Regions from separate parts of the Streptomyces sp. AM8-1-1 genome, predicted to be linked through region 2. Evidence: riboswitches for the same ligand, from Rfam matches in the RefSeq annotation. Region 2 holds a riboswitch; each other region holds the start of a gene.
The links. A riboswitch is a leader RNA that binds a small molecule or an ion and turns the genes downstream of it on or off. The one in region 2 is predicted to bind cobalamin.
Positions count from the first base shown of each region.

Region 1: it holds a riboswitch for cobalamin, as region 2 does, so the genes downstream of both, RPQ07_RS28660 (cobalamin biosynthesis protein) here and RPQ07_RS12565 (ribonucleoside-diphosphate reductase subunit alpha) in region 2, are expected to answer to the same signal.
Region 3: it holds a riboswitch for cobalamin, as region 2 does, so the genes downstream of both, metE (5-methyltetrahydropteroyltriglutamate--homocysteine S-methyltransferase) here and RPQ07_RS12565 (ribonucleoside-diphosphate reductase subunit alpha) in region 2, are expected to answer to the same signal.

Region 1 is NZ_CP135086.1:6,434,066-6,440,192, reverse strand. It holds gene RPQ07_RS28675 (class II aldolase/adducin family protein) at 1-367, opposite strand, end outside; gene RPQ07_RS28670 (anion permease) at 591-1,841, shown strand; gene RPQ07_RS28665 (hypothetical protein) at 1,855-2,076, shown strand; cobalamin riboswitch at 2,195-2,336, shown strand; gene RPQ07_RS28660 (cobalamin biosynthesis protein) at 2,454-3,419, shown strand; gene RPQ07_RS28655 (cobyric acid synthase) at 3,416-4,933, shown strand; gene cobN (cobaltochelatase subunit CobN) at 4,930-6,127, shown strand, end outside.
Region 2 is NZ_CP135086.1:2,813,198-2,819,324, reverse strand. It holds gene RPQ07_RS12565 (ribonucleoside-diphosphate reductase subunit alpha) at 1-1,858, opposite strand, end outside; cobalamin riboswitch at 2,000-2,142, opposite strand; gene RPQ07_RS12560 (YbdD/YjiX family protein) at 2,334-2,540, opposite strand; gene RPQ07_RS12555 (carbon starvation CstA family protein) at 2,537-4,729, opposite strand; gene RPQ07_RS12550 (GntR family transcriptional regulator) at 4,972-5,736, opposite strand; gene RPQ07_RS12545 (sugar ABC transporter substrate-binding protein) at 6,042-6,127, shown strand, end outside.
Region 3 is NZ_CP135086.1:7,488,618-7,494,744, forward strand. It holds gene RPQ07_RS33440 (pyridoxal-phosphate dependent enzyme) at 1-156, opposite strand, end outside; gene RPQ07_RS33445 (hypothetical protein) at 572-847, shown strand; gene metE (5-methyltetrahydropteroyltriglutamate--homocysteine S-methyltransferase) at 904-3,222, opposite strand; cobalamin riboswitch at 3,375-3,601, opposite strand; gene RPQ07_RS33455 (hypothetical protein) at 3,714-4,631, opposite strand; gene RPQ07_RS33460 (ATP-binding cassette domain-containing protein) at 4,812-5,789, shown strand; gene RPQ07_RS33465 (ABC transporter permease) at 5,786-6,127, shown strand, end outside.

The DNA.
Region 1 (6,127 bases), 3.6 Mb from region 2:
CCGTCATGTAGTGGATCGGCGGCAGCGTGGGGACGAGGGTGGAGACGGCCGTGGCGTGCACGGCGTGGGTGTGCACCACGGCCCTCGCCGGGGTGCCTCGGTAGACCTCCAGATGCAGCGGCAGCTCGCTGGTGGGCTTGAGGTCGCCGAGCACCTGGTGGCCGTCGAGGTCGACGGCGACGGTGTCCTCGGGGGTGAGCCGGTCGTAGGGCACTCCGCTCGGGGTGACCAGGACGAGGTCGCCGGCCCGTACCGAGACATTGCCCGATGTGCCGACGACCAGGCCTTCCGCCGCCGTCCTGCGGGCCGTGGCCACGAGGTCGCGCCATGCCCGGTCGATGGTCTCCTGCCGCTCCGCATCGGTCATGCGGCGATCCTGCCAGGCCGCCGCGGGGGCAGAGAGGCCGGGCGTGACGCAGATCACGGAATCGAAGATCGGAGCCGCGGAGAGGCCTGTTTGCGGCACCGACCGAAAGCGGAGTCACAGACCCTCACTTGGAGACACCACAAAGCCCGTCCCAGTTCATCTTCCGTTCACTCAGGTTTCCTAGGTTCCACTGGCCACTGACGTCCATAGATTGCCTGGGTAAATGGAACACATCACGCTGCTGCTCGCGATCGTGATCGTGACGGCTCTCGTGTTCGATTTCACGAACGGTTTCCACGACACCGCCAATGCGATGGCGACGACCATCTCGACCGGAGCCCTGAAGCCCAAGACCGCGGTGGCCATGTCCGCCGTGCTCAACCTCGTCGGCGCGTTCCTGTCCGTGGAGGTCGCCAAGACGATCTCCAGCGGCATCGTCACCGAGTCAGGCATCACCCCAGAAGTCATCTTCGCGGCGCTCGTCGGCGCCATCCTCTGGAATCTGCTCACCTGGCTGATCGGCCTGCCCTCCAGCTCCTCGCACGCCCTGATGGGCGGACTGGTCGGCGCCACGATCGCCTCGGTCGGCGTCAGCGGCGTCAACGGCGGCACCGTCGTCACCAAGGTGCTGATCCCCGCGATCGCGGCGCCCCTGGTCGCGGGCATCGCCGCCTACCTCGCCTCCCGGCTGACCTACAGGATCAACCGGAACACCGACGAGAAGACCACCGCCAAGGGCTACCGCGCCGGTCAGATCGCCTCGGCGGGCCTCGTCTCGCTGGCCCACGGCACCAACGACGCCCAGAAGACGATGGGCATCATCACGCTGGCCCTGGTCGCCGGTGGCGTCCTCTCCCCCGGGTCCAACCCCCCGATGTGGGTCATCCTCTCCGCCGGTATCGCGATCGCGCTCGGCACCTACCTGGGCGGCTGGCGCATCATCCGCACCATGGGCAAGGGCCTCACCGACCTCCAGCCGCAGCAGGGCTTCGCCGCCCAGACCAGCGCGGCCAGCGTCATCCTCGCCTCCTCCAACCTCGGCTTCTCGCTGTCGACCACGCACTCCTGCTCCGGCGCGGTGATGGGCGCGGGCCTCGGCCGCAAGGGCGGCGTGGTCCGCTGGTCCACCGCCACCCGGATGTTCGTCGCCTGGGGTCTGACCCTGCCGGCGGCCGCACTGGTGGCGGCGGGCTCGGAGCTCGTCACACGTCAGGGCGACTGGGGCGTGGCAGCCGTCGTGGTCTTCCTGATCGGCTCCTGCGCCGCGATCTGGCTGGTCTCCCGCCGTCAGGTGGTCGACCACACCAACGTCAACGACACGAGCGTGGACGGCGAGCCCGCGGGTGTCGTGACCGCCGCCATCGCGGCCGTCACCCCGCCGCCGGCCGGCACCCCGGCCCCGGCCCAGGACATCCAGACGACCATCCCGGCTCCGGCCCCCGAATCCGAGCCGGCCCGCACGGCCGCGGTGTAAGGACAGAAACAGCATGAGCATCGACTGGGCAGCTCTCGGCTCCGTCTTCGGCGTGAGCCTCGTCGCCACCGTGGCCCTGGTGGGTCTGTTCACCCTGGGCGTGGTGGGACTGAGCAAGCAGGAATCGGCGTCCGCGCAGGGAGGCTCGGCGGTCCTGGCACGCACCGGCGCCTATGTGTGCTTCGCGCTCTGCGCGGCAGCGGTGACGTACGGGATCTACCTCATCGTCAGCTGACGCCACAGCGTCAACACGCGCATCGAGAGCCGGGCCGGGCACCCTTTGGGGTGACCGGCCCGGCTTTCGGGTGTGGGGCTCAGCACACTGTCCCGTCGCAGGTCAAAGGCAAGTTGACGCCGTTCGGGCGGCATGGTGGACTGCCGGGGCCATCTACGGCGGCAGCAGAGGAAGCCGGTGCAAATCCGGCGCGGTCCCGCCACTGTCACCGGGGAGCAGTCCCCGGAAGCCAGGAACTCTCACCGCCGTTCACGTCGAACCAGGGCGCGGACACCCTGAGTGAGGACATATCGCCATGCCCGGCTGCGGTTCCGTTCCTGCTGTGAGTACGGCCCTGAGTTCACGGTTGCACCGAGGCGAGATCCCGGCCTGAACCCATGCGTGCCGACCGAGTGTTCGTGTACGGCTCCATCGCCGGCCTGACCTGCGACCTGCTTCTCGGTGATCCCCGCCGGGGACATCCGGTCGCCGCGTTCGGGCGGGCCGCCGGGGCCGTCGAGCGTGTGTTGTGGCGTGACCACCGCGGCTGGGGTGCGCTGCACTCCCTGCTGTGCGCCGGGGGTGCGGCCGCCGCCGCGGCCCTCGTCGCGCGCGGCGCGCGGGGCAGTTCCGCCGCGTCCGTCGCCCTGACCGCGGCCGCCACCTGGTCGGTCGTCGGGGGCACATCGCTGGGGCGCGAGGCCCGGGCCATCGGCGGGGCGCTCGCCGCCGGTGATGCGGAGCTCGCCCGGGAGCGGCTGCCGCATCTGTGCGGCCGCGATCCGCAGAGCCTGGACGAGCAGCAGATCGCGCGGGCCGTCGTCGAGTCCGTCGCCGAGAACACCTCCGACGCCGTGGTCGGCGCCCTGGTGTGGGGTGCCGTGGCGGGCGTGCCCGGTCTGGTGGGCTTCCGGGCGGTCAACACCCTGGACGCGATGGTCGGGCATCTCTCGCCCCGGTACCGGAAGTTCGGCTGGGCCTCGGCACGGCTGGACGATGTGGCCGGCTGGCCCGGGGCCCGGCTCACGGCCGGACTCGCGGCGCTCGCGGGCGCGGACGGCCGGGGGGCCGTCCGCGCCTGGCGGGCCGACGCGGGCCGGCACCCCAGTCCCAACGCCGGGCCCGTGGAGGCCTCGTTCGCGGGGGCGCTCGGTGTCCGGCTCGGCGGAACGCTCTCGTACGGCGGGCGGGTCGAGCACCGGCCGGTCCTCAACGCCGAAGGGCGTGCCGTGGAGTTCGGCGACATCGAACGCGCCGTGCGGCTCTCCCGCCGCATCGGCTTTCTGACGCTGGCGGTCTGCGCCGCGGGCCGCGTCACGGGTCACGCACTGCGCGCCCGGCGCGCACGAAGGAGGCGGGGATGAGCCGGCGCAAGGGCGGCGGGCTGCTGGTCGCGGGCACCACGTCCGACGCGGGCAAGAGCGTCGTCACGGCCGGGATCTGCCGGTGGCTCGTACGACAGGGCGTGAAGGTCGCCCCCTTCAAGGGGCAGAACATGTCCCTCAACTCGTTCGTGACCCGTGAGGGCGCCGAGATCGGCCGCGCGCAGGCCATGCAGGCGCAGGCCGCGCGGGTGGAGCCGAGCGCCCTGATGAACCCGGTCCTGCTCAAGCCGGGCAGCGACCGCTCCAGCCAGGTCGTGCTGATGGGCAAGCCGGTCGGCGAGCTCAGCGCCCGCGGCTACCACGGGGGCCGGCAGGAGGCCCTCCTCGGCACCGTCGTGGAGTGCCTGGAGGAGCTGCGGGGCACGTATGAAGCCGTGATCTGCGAGGGGGCGGGCAGTCCGGCCGAGATCAATCTGCGGCGTACGGACATCGTGAACATGGGCATCGCCCGGGCCGCACGGCTTCCGGTGCTGGTGGTCGGGGACATCGACCGCGGTGGGGTGTTCGCCTCCTTCTTCGGTACGACGGCACTGCTGAGCGCGGCCGACCAGGAGCTGATCGCGGGCTATCTGGTCAACAAGTTCCGCGGGGACGTGTCCCTGCTGGAGCCCGGTCTCGACATGCTGCACGGCCTCACCGGACGGCGGACGTACGGCGTTCTGCCCTACGCGCACGGGCTCGGCATCGACGAGGAGGACGGGCTGCGGGTCTCGATGCGCGGCACGGTGCGGGAGTCGGTGCTCGCCCCGCCCGTCGGCGAGGACGTGCTGCGCGTCGCGGTCTGCGCCGTACCGCTGATGTCCAACTTCACCGACGTCGACGCGCTGGCGGCCGAACCGGGCGTCGTCGTGCGGTTCGTGGACCGCGCGGAGGAACTCGTCGACGCCGACCTGGTGATCGTGCCGGGCACCCGGGGCACGGTCAGGGCGCTGGACTGGCTCAGACAACGGGGGCTCGCGGACGCCCTCGTACGGCGGGCCGCCGAGGGCCGGCCGGTGCTGGGCATCTGCGGCGGCTTCCAGATGCTCGCCGAGCACATCGACGACGAGGTCGAGTCGCGTGCCGGAGCCGTCGACGGGCTCGGACTGCTGCCCGTCCGGGTGCGGTTCGCGGCCGAGAAGACCCTCGCCCGCCCGGTCGGCGAGGCACTGGGCGAGCCGGTCGAGGGCTACGAGATCCACCACGGCGTCGCCGACGTACTCGGCGGCGACGCCTTCCTGGACGGCTGCCGGGTCGGCGCGGTCCGGGGCACCCACTGGCACGGCTCGCTGGAGAGCGACGGCTTCCGCCGTGCCTTCCTGCGCGAAGTGGCCCGGGAGGCGGGGCGCCGCTTCGTCCCCGCACCGGACACCTGCTTCGCCGCGCTGCGCGAGGAACAGCTCGACCGCCTCGGCGATCTGATCGAGGAACACACGGACACGGGTGCGCTGCTCCACCTCATCGAGTCGGGCGCACCGGCAGGACTTCCCTTCATCGCACCTGGAGCGCCATGAGCACCGAGACCACCGTGCTGTTGCTGTCCACCGCCGACACGGACCTGCTGGCGGCCCGGGCATCCGGCGCGCCGTACCGGATCGGGAACCCGACCCGTATCGACGTGGCCGAGGAGCTGCCCGCCCTGCTGGAGGGCGTCTCCGTCGTCGTCGTACGGCTGCTGGGCGGCCGGCGTGCCTGGGAGGACGGGCTCGCGGCGCTCAAGGCGTCCGGCCTGCCGACCGTGCTGCTGGGCGGCGAGAGCGTGCCCGACGCGGAGTTGATGGCCGAGTCGACCGTGCACGCGGGGACGGTCGCGGAGGCTCTGCGGTATCTCGTCGAGGGCGGTCCCGCGAACCTCGTCCAGCTGGCCCGTTTCCTGACGGAGGACGTGCTGCCGGCCGGTCAGGGCCGCGCCACGGACACATCGGGCAGGCACAGCGCCGAGCCGCGGAAGATGCCCGAGTGGGGTCTGCACGGCGACCGCGCTCTCGTCGAGGGCAGGCCGACGGTCGGCGTGCTCTTCTACCGCGCCCACGAACTGTCCGGGAACACCGGTTTCGTCGACACGCTCTGCGACCGGATCGAGGCGCGCGGCGCCAACGCGCTGCCCGTGTACTGCGGTTCACTGCGGGGGGCGGACGCGGAGCTGTACGAACTGCTCGGCCGCGCGGACGCCCTGGTCGCGACCGTGCTCGCGGCCGGCGGCACGCGCGCCAGTGACGCCAGTGCGGGCGGGGACGACGAGGCCTGGGACATCGGGGCGCTCGCCGACCTCGACGTTCCCGTGCTCCAGGGACTGTGCCTGACCTCGTCCCGCGCCGCCTGGGAGGAGTCGGACGCGGCCCTGTCCCCGATGGACGCCGCGATGCAGGTGGCGATCCCCGAGTTCGACGGCCGGCTCATCACCGTGCCGTTCTCCTTCAAGGAGCAGGGGCCCGACGACGTACCGGTGTACGTCGCCGACCCCGAGCGGGCCGCGCGGGTCGCCGGAATCGCCGTGCGCCACGCGCGGTTGAAGCACAAGCCGAACGCCGAGAAGAAGCTCGCGGTCGTCTTCACCGCCTATCCGACGAAGCACTCCCGGGTCGGCAACGCCGTCGGCCTCGACACGCCCGCCTCCGCGGTGCGGGTCCTGGACGCCCTCAAGGACGCCGGCTACCGGGTCGACGGCCACCCCGACAACGGGGACGAGCTGATCCACCGGCTCATCA
Region 2 (6,127 bases):
CGATGGAGGCGATCGTCGCCGTCGGGGCGATGGCGAGGAGCAGCGAGTTGCGCATCCCGGTCGTGGCGATACGTTCCCGCAGGGCGGCCCAGCGCTCGGGCCAGTTGAGCTCGACACCGTAGTGGTCGGGGTGCAGCACACCGCGCGCGGTACGGGTCTTCTCCCAGGCGGGCAGCGGGCCGTTGCGCTCCGCGAGGGCGGCGGACGCCTCGTACGCGGCGAGCATGATGCGCTCGGCGATGCGGGTCGACAGGGCGCGGGCGGCGGGGGAGTCGAACGGCATCCGCAGCTTGAAGAAGACGTCCTGCAGGCCCATCGCGCCCAGGCCCACCGGACGCCACTTGGCGTTGGAGCGGCCGGCCTGCTCGGTCGGGTAGAAGTTGATGTCGACGACGCGGTCGAGGAAGGTGACGGCGGTCCGGACGGCTTCGTCCAGGCGCTCCCAGTCGATCCCTTCACCGGCGCCTTCCGCCAGGACGAACGCGCCGAGGTTCACCGAGCCGAGGTTGCAGACGGCCGTCTCGCCGTCGTCCGTCACCTCCAGGATCTCGGTGCACAGGTTCGACGAGTGCACGGTGTGGCCGGGCTCGGCGGTCTGGTTGGCCGTGCGGTTGGAGGAGTCCTTGAAGGTCATCCAGCCGTTGCCGGTCTGCGCGAGCGTGCGCATCATCCGGCCGTACAGCTCACGCGCGGGCATGGTCTTGCGGGCCAGGCCCTTCGCCTCGGCGTCGCGGTACGCCGCGTCGAACGCGTCGCCCCACAGGTCGACGAGCTCGGGGACGTCGGCGGGCGAGAACAGCGACCACGGGGCGTCGGCGTCGACACGGCGCATGAACTCGTCGGGAATCCAGTGCGCGAGGTTCAGATTGTGCGTACGCCGGGCGTCCTCGCCGGTGTTGTCGCGCAGCTCCAGGAACTCCTCGATGTCCGCGTGCCAGGTCTCCAGGTAGACGGCGGCCGCGCCCTTGCGGCGTCCGCCCTGGTTCACCGCCGCGACCGAGGCGTCGAGGGTCTTCAGGAACGGCACGATGCCGTTGGAGTGGCCGTTGGTGCCCCGGATCAGGGAACCGCGGGCGCGGATGCGGGAGTACGACAGCCCGATGCCGCCGGCGTGCTTGGAGAGCCGGGCGACCTGGTGGTACCGGTCGTAGATCGAGTCCAGTTCGTCCGCCGGCGAGTCCAGCAGATAGCAGGAGGACATCTGCGGGTGGCGGGTGCCGGAGTTGAACAGCGTGGGGGAGGAGGGGAGGTAGTCGAGGCGGCTCATCAGGCCGTAGAGGTCGGCCACCTCGTCCAGCGCGCGCACGCTGTCGTCCTCGGCGAGACCACAGGCGACCCGCAGCATGAAGTGCTGGGGCGTCTCGATCACCTGACGGGTGATCGGATGCCGGAGCAGATAGCGGCTGTAGAGGGTGCGCAGGCCGAAGTAGCCGAAACGGTCGTCCGCCTCGGTGTCGATGAGGGTGTCCAGGCGGTCCGCGTGCAGCGTGACGAACGCGGCGGTCCGGTCGGCGATCAGACCCTCGGTGTGTCCGACCGCGACGGAGGCGGAGAAGGACACGGCGCCCTGGCCCGACGCCTCTTCGGCGATCGTCCGGGTCAACAGGCGGGCGGCGAGCCGGGAGTAGGCGGGGTCCTCGGAGATCAGACCCGCGGCGGCGTCGGTGGCGAGCCCACGGAGCTCGGCCATGTCCGAACCGGCGTGCCGCCCCCGCAGCGCGGCGGCGGCGACGCGGCCCGGGTCGGTGTCGGGCAGATCAGCGGTGAGGTCGGTCAGGATCCGCAACAGCGCGGTCCCTGGGCCGTCCTCGAGCTGCTCGGCGATGCCTGCTGCCGGATCGGCTGGCGCGATGGTCACGTGGTGCTCTCCCTCGCTCGGCTCTGGGCCGTCGGAGGGAGGCGGGGCCGTCGGGCAGTACGCGCCCAGGGCAGGGCAGCACTCCGTACGGCGTCCACCGGCCCAACCGCGAGGCCCGGACGTCTCGGCACCCGGATCGGTCGAACCGGATGCACCGTCGGCAGGTCTTCGGACTCTCGGGTACGACAAAGCGCACCACATCACACCGTTGCGGGACAGTTCCGGATTCGCACCGGATTCCCCTGCGGCGACAGCGAGGTCGAGCATACATGTGGGGGCCGCCAGTTGCGGCACCCCCCACATGTTGTGTCGGGGCGCCGTGCGGGAGTTGTGGCATTGCGCCGCTGATCCCGGCCGGTGCGGCCCTTGGGACGCCCCGGCGGGGGCCCGGTCCGGCCCGTGGGCGCACGGTTTCACGGCGAAGGGCCGCCGCATTCCCGGGGGAACGCGACGGCCCTTCAGGGGCCCTTCAGGGTCAGCAGCAGCGGAAGCCCTCGCGCGGATCGGCTTCACGTGCGTCCGTACGGCTGCGCTCGAAAGCGCGGCGGCTCATCACCTCGGCGTCCGGGTCGCAGCCGCGGGCGTGGGCGACGTACCGGTCGTAGGCCGATTCGCCGGTGAACTCCCTGACGTACCACCGGATCCGGCCGAAGACGTGGCGGGCCCTCGCCGTGGTGCTCATGCCGAACCGCTCCTTGCGGGAACGTTCTCCTCGGCGGTTGCCATCTCGGCCCTCTCCTCCTGGGTGGGGATCAGTCCGGCCGGTGCGACGATCTTCGACTCGGTGTACGGAACCTCCGACAGCTTCACGCTCTCGGGGTGCCGGATCGCGTTGTAGCAGACGCGTCCCGCGTCCACGATGACCACGATGATGAGGATCGCGAAGAGAGCCGTGAGCGCTCCGTCGACCGTGGAGTTGGTGACCACGGTGTGCATGTCGTCCATGGACTTGGCGGGAGGCAGGATCTTGCCCTCGTCGATGGCTGACTGGTAGACGTCCCGCTGGGTGAAGAAGCCCACGCGTGGGTCGCCGGAGAATATCTTCTGCCAGCTCGCGGTGAGGGTGACGGCGGCGTCCCAGGCGAGCGGTACGGCCGTGACCCAGGCCCACTTGAGCCGACCGGACTTCACCAGCAGCGTGGTGCACACGGCGAGTGCCACGGCGGCGAGCAGCTGGTTGGCGATGCCGAACAGCGGGAAGAGCTGGTTGATGCCGCCCAGCGGGTCATGCACGCCGACCCAGAGGAAGTAGCCCCAGCCGCCCACGACGGCCGCGCTGGCGAACCAGACGCCGGGCCTCCAGCTGACCTGACGGAACGGCTTGTAGACGTTGCCGAGCATGTCCTGGAGCATGAAGCGCCCGACCCGGGTGCCCGCGTCCACCGTGGTGAGGATGAACAGCGCCTCGAACATGATCGCGAAGTGGTACCAGAAGGCCTTCAGCCCGGCGCCGCCGACCACGGACGAGAAGATGTCCGACATACCGAGCGCGAACGTCGGCGCGCCGCCGGTCCGCGACAGCAGGCTGGACTCCTCGACGTCCTTGGCCGCCTGGGCCAGTTGGTCGGGTGTGATCGTGAAGCCGAGATTGGCGACGGCCTGGGACGCCGTCTCGACCGTGGGACCGATGACACCGGCCGGTGAGTTGACCGCGAAGTAGAGACCCGGGTCGATGATGCAGGCCGTGATCATCGCCATGATCGCGACGAACGACTCCGTCAGCATCGCGCCGTAGCCGATCATCCGGATCTGCGTTTCCTTCTGGACCATCTTCGGGGTGGTGCCCGAGGAGACCAGGGAGTGGAAGCCGGAGAGCGCGCCGCAGGCGATGGTGATGAACACGAAGGGGAACATCGATCCGGCGAACACCGGGCCGTCGCCCCGGCTCGCGAACTCGGTGACCGCGTCCATCTTCAGGGTCGGCAGCGCTATCACCACGCCGAGGGCCAGCAGCACGATGGTGCCGACCTTCATGAAGGTGGAGAGGTAGTCGCGAGGTGCCAGCAGCATCCACACCGGCAGCACCGACGCGAGGAAGCCGTAGACGATCATCCAGATGACCAGCGTGCCGGCCTCCAGGGTGAAGGTCTCCGCGAGCGAGGACTCCGCCACCCAGCCGCCCGAGACGATGGCGAGCAGCAGCAGCGCCACACCGATGACCGAGACCTCGGTGACTCTGCCGGGCCGCAGCAGCCGCAGATACACGCCCATGAAGAGGGCGATCGGGATGGTCATGGCGATCGAGAAGACGCCCCAGGGCGAGTCCGCCAGCGCGTTGACGATGACCAGTGCCAGCACCGCCAGCAGGATGATCATGATGGCGAACACCGCGATCAGCGCGGCGGCTCCGCCGAAGGGTCCTATCTCGTCACGGGCGATCTGGCCGAGCGAACGGCCGTCCCGGCGTGTGGAGAAGAAGAGCGTGACCATGTCCTGGACGGCGCCGGCGAAGATGACGCCCGCGACGATCCAGATCGTGCCCGGCAGATATCCCATCTGGGCGGCGAGCACCGGGCCGACCAGTGGTCCGGCGCCGGCGACCGCGGCGAAGTGGTGCCCGAAGAGCACGCGCCGGTCGGTGGGGTGGAAGTCGATTCCGTTGTCGAGGCGTTCGGCCGGGGTGGCTCGGGTCTTGTCGACCTTCAGCACCCGGTTGGCAATGAAGCGGGAGTAGAAGCGGTACGCGATCGCATACGAACCCAGCGCCGCCGCCAGCATCCATGCGGCGGAGATCTCCTCGCCCCGGGAGAGTGCCAGCACAGCCCATCCCGATGCCCCCACCAGGGCCACCAGCCCCCAGATGGCGATGGACCGCGGGGTGAGCTTCCGGGATGACGTCGGTGCGGTATTCGGTGGTGTGGGTTCTGGCATGGCGGGTCGTCCCCTCACTGTTCACCTGCATTTTTAATGCGCAGGAAATCTAAAGGAACGTCTCGACGCGAGTCACCCCCGTCCGCATATCGGTACGGCAACGGCGACGAATTCGCACCGTTTTCGTCGGCATTCCGCACCGGTTCTCCTTCGTCCCTCCGCCGGCTCTGTGCGCGGACAGCACAAAGCCCCGGAGGCGAGGCCTCCGGGGCGTGCTGCCGGGCGCCGTACTGCCCGGGGGGTCAGTCGGTCGGCCGCCGCAGGCGGGCCACGAACTTGTACCGGTCGCCGCGGTAGACCGACCGCACCCACTCGACGGGTTCGCCCTGCGCGTCCAGCGAGTGGCGCGAGAGCATCAGCATCGGCAGGCCCACGTCGGTGCCCAGCAGACCGGCCTCGCGCGGGGTCGCCAGCGAGGTCTCGATCGTCTCCTCGGCCTCGGCGAGATGGACGTCGTACACCTCCGCCAGCGCCGTGTAGAGCGAGGTGTACTTCACCAGGCTGCGGCGCAGCGCGGGGAAGCGCTTGGCCGAGAGGTGGGTGGTCTCGATCGCCATCGGCTCACCGCTGGCGAGCCGCAGACGCTCGATGCGCAGCACGCGGCCGCCCGTCGAGATGTCCAGCAGTCCGGCGAGCGTGTCGTCGGCCGTCACATAGCCGATGTCGAGCAGTTGGGACGTCGGCTCCAGGCCCTGGGCCTTCATGTCCTCGGTGTACGAGGTGAGCTGGAGGGCCTGCGACACCTTGGGCTTGGCCACGAACGTGCCCTTGCCCTGGATGCGTTCGAGCCTGCCCTCGACGACCAGTTCCTGAAGCGCCTGACGCACCGTGGTGCGCGAGGTGTCGAACTCGGCCGCGAGCGTGCGCTCCGGCGGCACCGGGGTGCCGGGCGGCAGCGTCTCCGTCATGTCGAGCAAGTGGCGCTTGAGCCGGTAGTACTTGGGCACGCGTGCGGTCCGGGTCTGTGCCCCGCCCTCGGTCTCCGCTCCCACCCCGTCCGTGGTCATGGCCCGCCTTCCCGACTCCTGCGCTGCTGCCGTCACCGGCTCCTCCGTCTGTCGCGGCTCACATGGTGGCACGGTCCGGTCACGGGTCGTCGCCCTCCCTCAGGTGTCGGTCCGATAACGGACCCGACTGCCCTTCTTATACACCCTTGACACCCCTAAAGGTCTAGGCCAAGCTCCGGGTACTGGTCTAAACCATTAAAGACCAGGTCCCAGCCCCACGGGCAGACCTGAGCACTGTCTCTCTGCGTGTTGTGCGACTCCCGGGCGGTGGGGGGGAAAATCTTGCATCCCTTGAGGAGGGTGGCGTGAAGCGCAAGCTCATAGCTGCAGTGGGTGTGGCGGCCATGGCGGCTTCGGTCGCGGCGTGTGGCTCCGGCGACAGCGAGTCCGC
Region 3 (6,127 bases), 4.7 Mb from region 2:
GCGCTGGAAGTTCTCGCACTTGAGGAAGACCTCGGCGCCGACGAGCGCGTCCAGCGTGCGCGAGTGCACCACCGGGGTGCGGTGCGCGACCCCCTTGATACGAGCGGCGGCGTCCCGGACGTCGTCCGGAGTGACCGGTGGGTTGTTCGCCGTCATGGTTGTCCTCCATGGGGTGGTGGTGGGGGAACGAGGCGACAGCGGTCGCACGACCGGTGTCCGGAACCCCCTTGCGGACGACCGGACGACCGGACGACCGTCAAACCACCGTATTCAACTGTGGATCTCTTCGGCCGACCGATGCCACAGGCCTTGAGGATCGCGATGGCGAAGGGGAGCCGCAGGAGGGCTTCCGCGCAGAACGCCCACCGAGAGGCACATCTGCAGAATATGGCCCGCGATGCGCAAACCTCGCCTGCCCCAGGGTCGTTCGGCCGTAGCCAAGTGATCAGTGCGAAGGTAAAGTCCCCTGCGTGCTGGGCGCCCGGATCACACCGGTGCCGGGCAATGTCGAGACCTCCGTGACCACGAGGCGCCCGACACGACAACCGGGGGAACGAGTCCGGGGGGACCTGTGACCGAAATCAAGACCACGCGCCGAGCGAACGACAGCATGTGGGCCCTGCCCCTGGCGGCGCTGGCCCCGCTGGTGCTGCTCAGGCTGCTGACCGAGCCGTCCACGCCGTGGCTCGCCCTGTCCTGGGCCCTGTGTGTGGCCTCCGCGCTGCTCCTGGCCGCCGGATGGGCCGCACTGCGGCAGCACGGGATCCGGGGAAACACCGCATGGGGCACCTGCGTTCTGGTCCACCTCGTATGGGCCTGGCAGGTCGTCGCGCTCATCGCGGAGTAGGAGCGAAGCCGGCAGGGTGGGGAGGAACGGCGCTTCCTCCCCACCCTGCCCCCGCCTCAGGAGGCGGGCAGTTCCGACCTCACCTCGCGTGCCGCGGCGACGAGGTTCTCGAGGGACGCGCGGGTCTCCGGCCAGTCGCGCGTCTTGAGGCCGCAGTCGGGGTTGACCCACAGGCGTTCGGCCGGGATGGCTTCGAGGCCCTTGCGGAGCAGGTCCGCCGCCTCGGAGACACCGGGGATGCGCGGTGAGTGGATGTCGTACACACCGGGGCCGGCTTCGCGCGGGTAGCCGTGCTCGGCGAGTTCACGCGCCACCTGCATGTGCGAGCGGGCGGCCTCCAGGCTGATCACGTCGGCGTCGAGGTCGTCGATGGCCTGCACGATGTCGCCGAACTCGGCGTAGCACATATGGGTGTGGATCTGGGTGTCCGGACGCACGCCACTGGTCGCCAGACGGAAGGACTCCGTGGCCCAGGCCAGGTAGTCCGCGTGGTCGGCCGAGCGCAGCGGAAGGGTCTCCCGCAGGGCCGGCTCGTCGACCTGGATCACCGGACTGCCCGCTGTCTCCAGGTCGTTCACCTCGTCGCGCAGGGCGAGAGCGACCTGACGGGCGGTGTCGCCGAGCGGCTGGTCGTCGCGGACGAAGGACCAGGCGAGCATGGTGACCGGGCCGGTGAGCATGCCCTTGACCGGACGGCTGGTCAGGGACTGGGCGTACGAGGTCCAGCGAACCGTCATCGGCTCGGGGCGGGAGATGTCGCCCGCGAGGATCGGCGGCCGGACGTACCGCGTGCCGTAGGACTGGACCCAGCCGTGCTGGGTGGCGAGATAGCCGGTGAGCTGCTCGGCGAAGTACTGCACCATGTCGTTGCGTTCGGGCTCCCCGTGGACCAGGACGTCGATGCCCGTCTTCTCCTGGAAGGCGATCACCTCCTGGATCTCGGCCTTGATCCGCTCCTCGTAGGCAGCGGTGTCGATCCGTCCGCGGCGCAGGTCGGCGCGTGCGGTGCGCAGTTCGGTGGTCTGCGGGAAGGAGCCGATCGTGGTGGTGGGCAGCAGAGGCAGGCCGAGGTGGGCACGCTGGGCGGCGGCGCGTTCGGCGTACGGCTGGGAGCGGCGCCGGTCGGTGTCCGTCACCCCGGCAACCCGGGCCCGGACCGCCGGGTCCCGCGTGAGGGCGGAACCGGCGCGGGAGGCGAGATCGGCGCGGTTGGCGGCGAGTTCGGCCGCGATGGTGTCGGTCCCCCGGCCCAGGCCCCTGGCCAGGGTGACGATCTCGGAGGTCTTCTGCCGGGCGAAGGCGAGCCAGCGGTGGATCTGCGGGTCGATGTCACGTTCCGCGGAACTGTCCAGCGGGACGTGCAGCAGCGAGCAGGAGGAGGCCACGTCGACCCGGTCGGCGAGGCCGAGCAGGGTGCCGAGGGTGGCCAGCGACTTCTCGATGTCGTTGATCCAGATGTTGCGCCCGTTGACGACGCCCGCGACCAGGCGCTTGCCGGGCAGTCCGCCGACGGCGGCCAGAGCGTCGAGATTGGCCGCTGCGGCGTTGGTGAAGTCGAGTGCCAGTCCGTCCACGGGAGCCTTGGCGAGTACGGGCAGCGCCTCGCCGAGCCGGTCGAAGTACGAGGCCACCAGGAGCCTGGGCCGGTCGGTGAGGGTGCCGAGGTCGCGGTAGGCGCGTTCGGCGGCGTTCAGTTCGGCCGGCGTGCGGTCCTGCACCAGTGCGGGCTCGTCCAGTTGCACCCAGTCCGCCCCGGCCGCCCGCAGATCGGCGAGCACCTCCGCGTACACCGGCAGCAGCCGGTCGAGCAGGGTCAGGGGGTCGAAACCGGGCGCCACGCCGGGGGCGGGCTTGGCCAGGAGGAGGTAGGTGATCGGGCCGACCAGCACCGGCCGGGCGGTGTGACCGAGGGCCAGCGCTTCCTTCAGCTCGGTGACCTGCTTGGTGGAGTCGGCGGTGAAGACGGTGCCGGGTCCCAGTTCCGGAACGAGGTAGTGGTAGTTGGTGTCGAACCACTTGGTCATCTCGAGCGGGGCGACGTCCTGGGTACCGCGCGCCATGGCGAAGTACCCGGCCAGGGCGTCCGCCTCGACGGCCGCGCGGTGGCGGGAGGGGAGGGCGCCGACCATCACGCTCGTGTCGAGGACGTGGTCGTAGTACGAGAAGTCACCGGTCGGGACCTCGTGGATCCCGGCTTCGGCCAGTTGCTGCCAGTTCGAACGACGCAGGTCCCGGGCGGTCTCTTCCAGGGCCGCGGCGGAGACGCGGCCCTTCCAGTAGCCCTCGATGGCCTTCTTCAGTTCACGGTTCGGCCCCTGACGGGGGTATCCGTGGACGGTGGACCGTGCTGCCGCGGCTGCGGGCTTCGCTGTCACTGAACTCTCCTTCGCGAGTTGCCTGTCACCCGGCGAGGGGGAAGGCGAAGGGAGCACAGACCGGACGGGGGAGTGATGCGTCGGTGACGCACGTGCCCGTCGGTGTGTACGCCGACCCGCCCTCGAGGTCACCGGGATATCCGCGCACGATCGGTCGTGCGCGGACAGCGGGCAGGTCTTCGGACTCACGGGCACGCCTGCCGGACATCTCCCGGCGGACACCTACTGGCCGTCGCTTCCCGGGCCCGTACCGGACCCAGTGCGTATGACGGCGGTCGTTCCCGCTCACCGCTGCGGGGCAGTCCCGGATTCCCACCGGGTTCCCTCTTGCGACGCACGTACCTGGCAGGCACGGCGAACCAGCTGCATGCGCCAGCCTAGAGCCCCGCAGGCCGCACCGACACCACCGCTCATCATCCGGACGGTGATCGACATGCGGGCGACCGCGGTACCGCCGCCCGACGGCGCGGTCCGGTGTCGGCCCGATGCCCCTACGAGGTCAGCCGGACCGTCCCCAGGATCTTCCGCACCGTCGCGTCCGGAACCTCGTCCGCCACACCCTTCGCGCCCACGAACGTCCAGGAGACGAAGTCGCCGCCGGGGTCCTTGAACGCGAAGGTGGTGACCTTGCCGTCGGTGTCGCACTTGTCCTTCTTCGGCGCGCCCGTGGACACGCCCGTCGCCAGGCTCCCCGTGATCCCGGAGGCCGTGGTGTACGGCTCCACCGCACCGGCCTTGATGCTCGTCCTGTCCGGCTGGGTGTACGCGCCGTAGAGCCACAGGGACACACTGCTGCGCGCCGCGTCCTCGATGGTCTTCGCGCCGCTGTCCCCGCGGGTGCCCGCTGACGCGAGTGCCGTGTCCTCGGGAGAACCGTCCATGGCGGCGTCGGACCGGCACCACTTCTCCTTGAGCATCGCGGGGCTCGACATCCCGATGAGGGGCTTCTCCTCCGGATCCCGGTCGTCGGCGACGTAGTTGACCCAGCCAGGTCCCTTCAGACCCCACTGCGGGGGAACGTCGAAGGCGATGCCCCGCTTGGGATTCACCACCACCTTCCAGCCCGCGACGACCGGCTTCGGATCGTCCGTGTCACGCGGGTTGTCGTCGGCCGGGCTGCCCGAGGCGGACGTCGTCGGGCCGGGATCCGCGGTCTTTCCCTCGTCCCCGCCCAGGACCACGAATCCGGTCACTCCGGCGGCGACGACCACGACGAGGGCGGCAGCGACGGCGATGACCGTGGACGTACGACGGCCGCCACGAGGAGGCGGCTGCGGCGCACCGGCCGGCATCGTCGGCGAGCCCGCCCACGGTGCCTGCTGCGGAGGCCCGTAGGGGCCCGTCTGCTGATACGGATTGTTCTGCCCCGCGTACGGGTTCTGGCCGTCCCCCGGCTGCTGTGACCACATGAGGGGAACCCTAAGGGTCGCCTCTGACCGGCGAAGACGCAGGTGTCTGCGCTGTGACGTGAGGAGTTGGGCCGGCACCGGGCCGCGGCGTACGTCGCGGCTGCCGCTCGCCGGTCGGTTCCAGGGCACTGAAACCGCTCTGAAACCGCGCTGAACCCGCTGTGCCGCAAGCTCTGCGGCATGACATCGACATCGAACGAACTCGCCATCGCAGCCACGGGGCTGCACAAGGCCTTCGGCGAGAAGAAGGTCCTCGACGGCATCGACCTGGCCGTGCCGCAGGGCACGATCTTCTCCCTCCTGGGCCCGAACGGCGCCGGCAAGACCACCGCCGTGAAGATCCTCTCCACGCTCATCGCGGCCGACGCCGGCGAACTGCACGTCGGCGGCCACGATCTGACCGCCGAGCCGCAGGCGGTGCGGGCCGCGATCGGTGTCACCGGGCAGTTCTCCGCCGTCGACGGTCTGATCACCGGCGAGGAGAACATGCTTCTGATGGCGGACCTGCACCATCTCTCCCGTGCCGAAGGCCGGCGTACCGCCGCCGAGTTGCTGGAGCGCTTCGACCTCACCGACGCGGCGAAGAAGCCCGCCTCCACCTACTCCGGCGGTATGAAGCGACGTCTCGACATCGCCATGACGCTGGTCGGTGACCCCCGGATCATCTTCCTCGACGAGCCGACCACCGGACTCGACCCGCGTGCCCGTCACAACATGTGGGGCATCATCCGCGAGTTGGTCTCCGGCGGTGTCACCGTCTTCCTCACCACGCAGTACCTCGAAGAGGCGGACGAACTCGCCGACCGCATCGCCGTCCTGAGCGACGGGAAGATCGTCGCCGAAGGAAGCGCGGACGAGCTGAAGCGGCGCATCCCGGGCGGGCACGTGCGGCTGCGGTTCACCGATCCGACGGCGTATCAGTCGGCCGCCGTCGCCCTGCGTGAGGTCACCCGGGACGACGAGTCGCTGTCGCTTCAGATCCCGAGCGACGGCAGTCAGCGCGAACTGCGCTCGATCCTCGACTGGCTGGACTCCGCCGGCGTCGAGGCGGATGAACTGACCGTGCACACCCCCGACCTCGACGACGTGTTCTTCGCCCTGACCGGCCCTGCCGGCACCACTGCCGTCCCCAACCAGTCCAAGGAGACCGCCCGATGAGCGCCTTCTCCCTCGCCGTCCGCGACTCGAACACCATGCTGCGGCGCAACCTGCTCCACGCGCGGCGCTATCCCTCGCTCACCTTGAACCTGCTGCTCACGCCGGTCATGCTGCTGCTGCTCTTCGTCTACATCTTCGGCGAGGTGATGAGCGCGGGCATCGGCGGCGGCGGAGCCGACAGATCCGAGTACATCGCCTATGTCGTCCCGGGCATCCTGTTGATGACCATCGGCAGCACGGTCATCGGGGCGGCGGTGTCCGTCTCCACCGACATGTCCGAGGGCATCATCGCCCGCTTCCGCACCATGGCCATCCACCGTGGCTCGGTGCTGATCGGA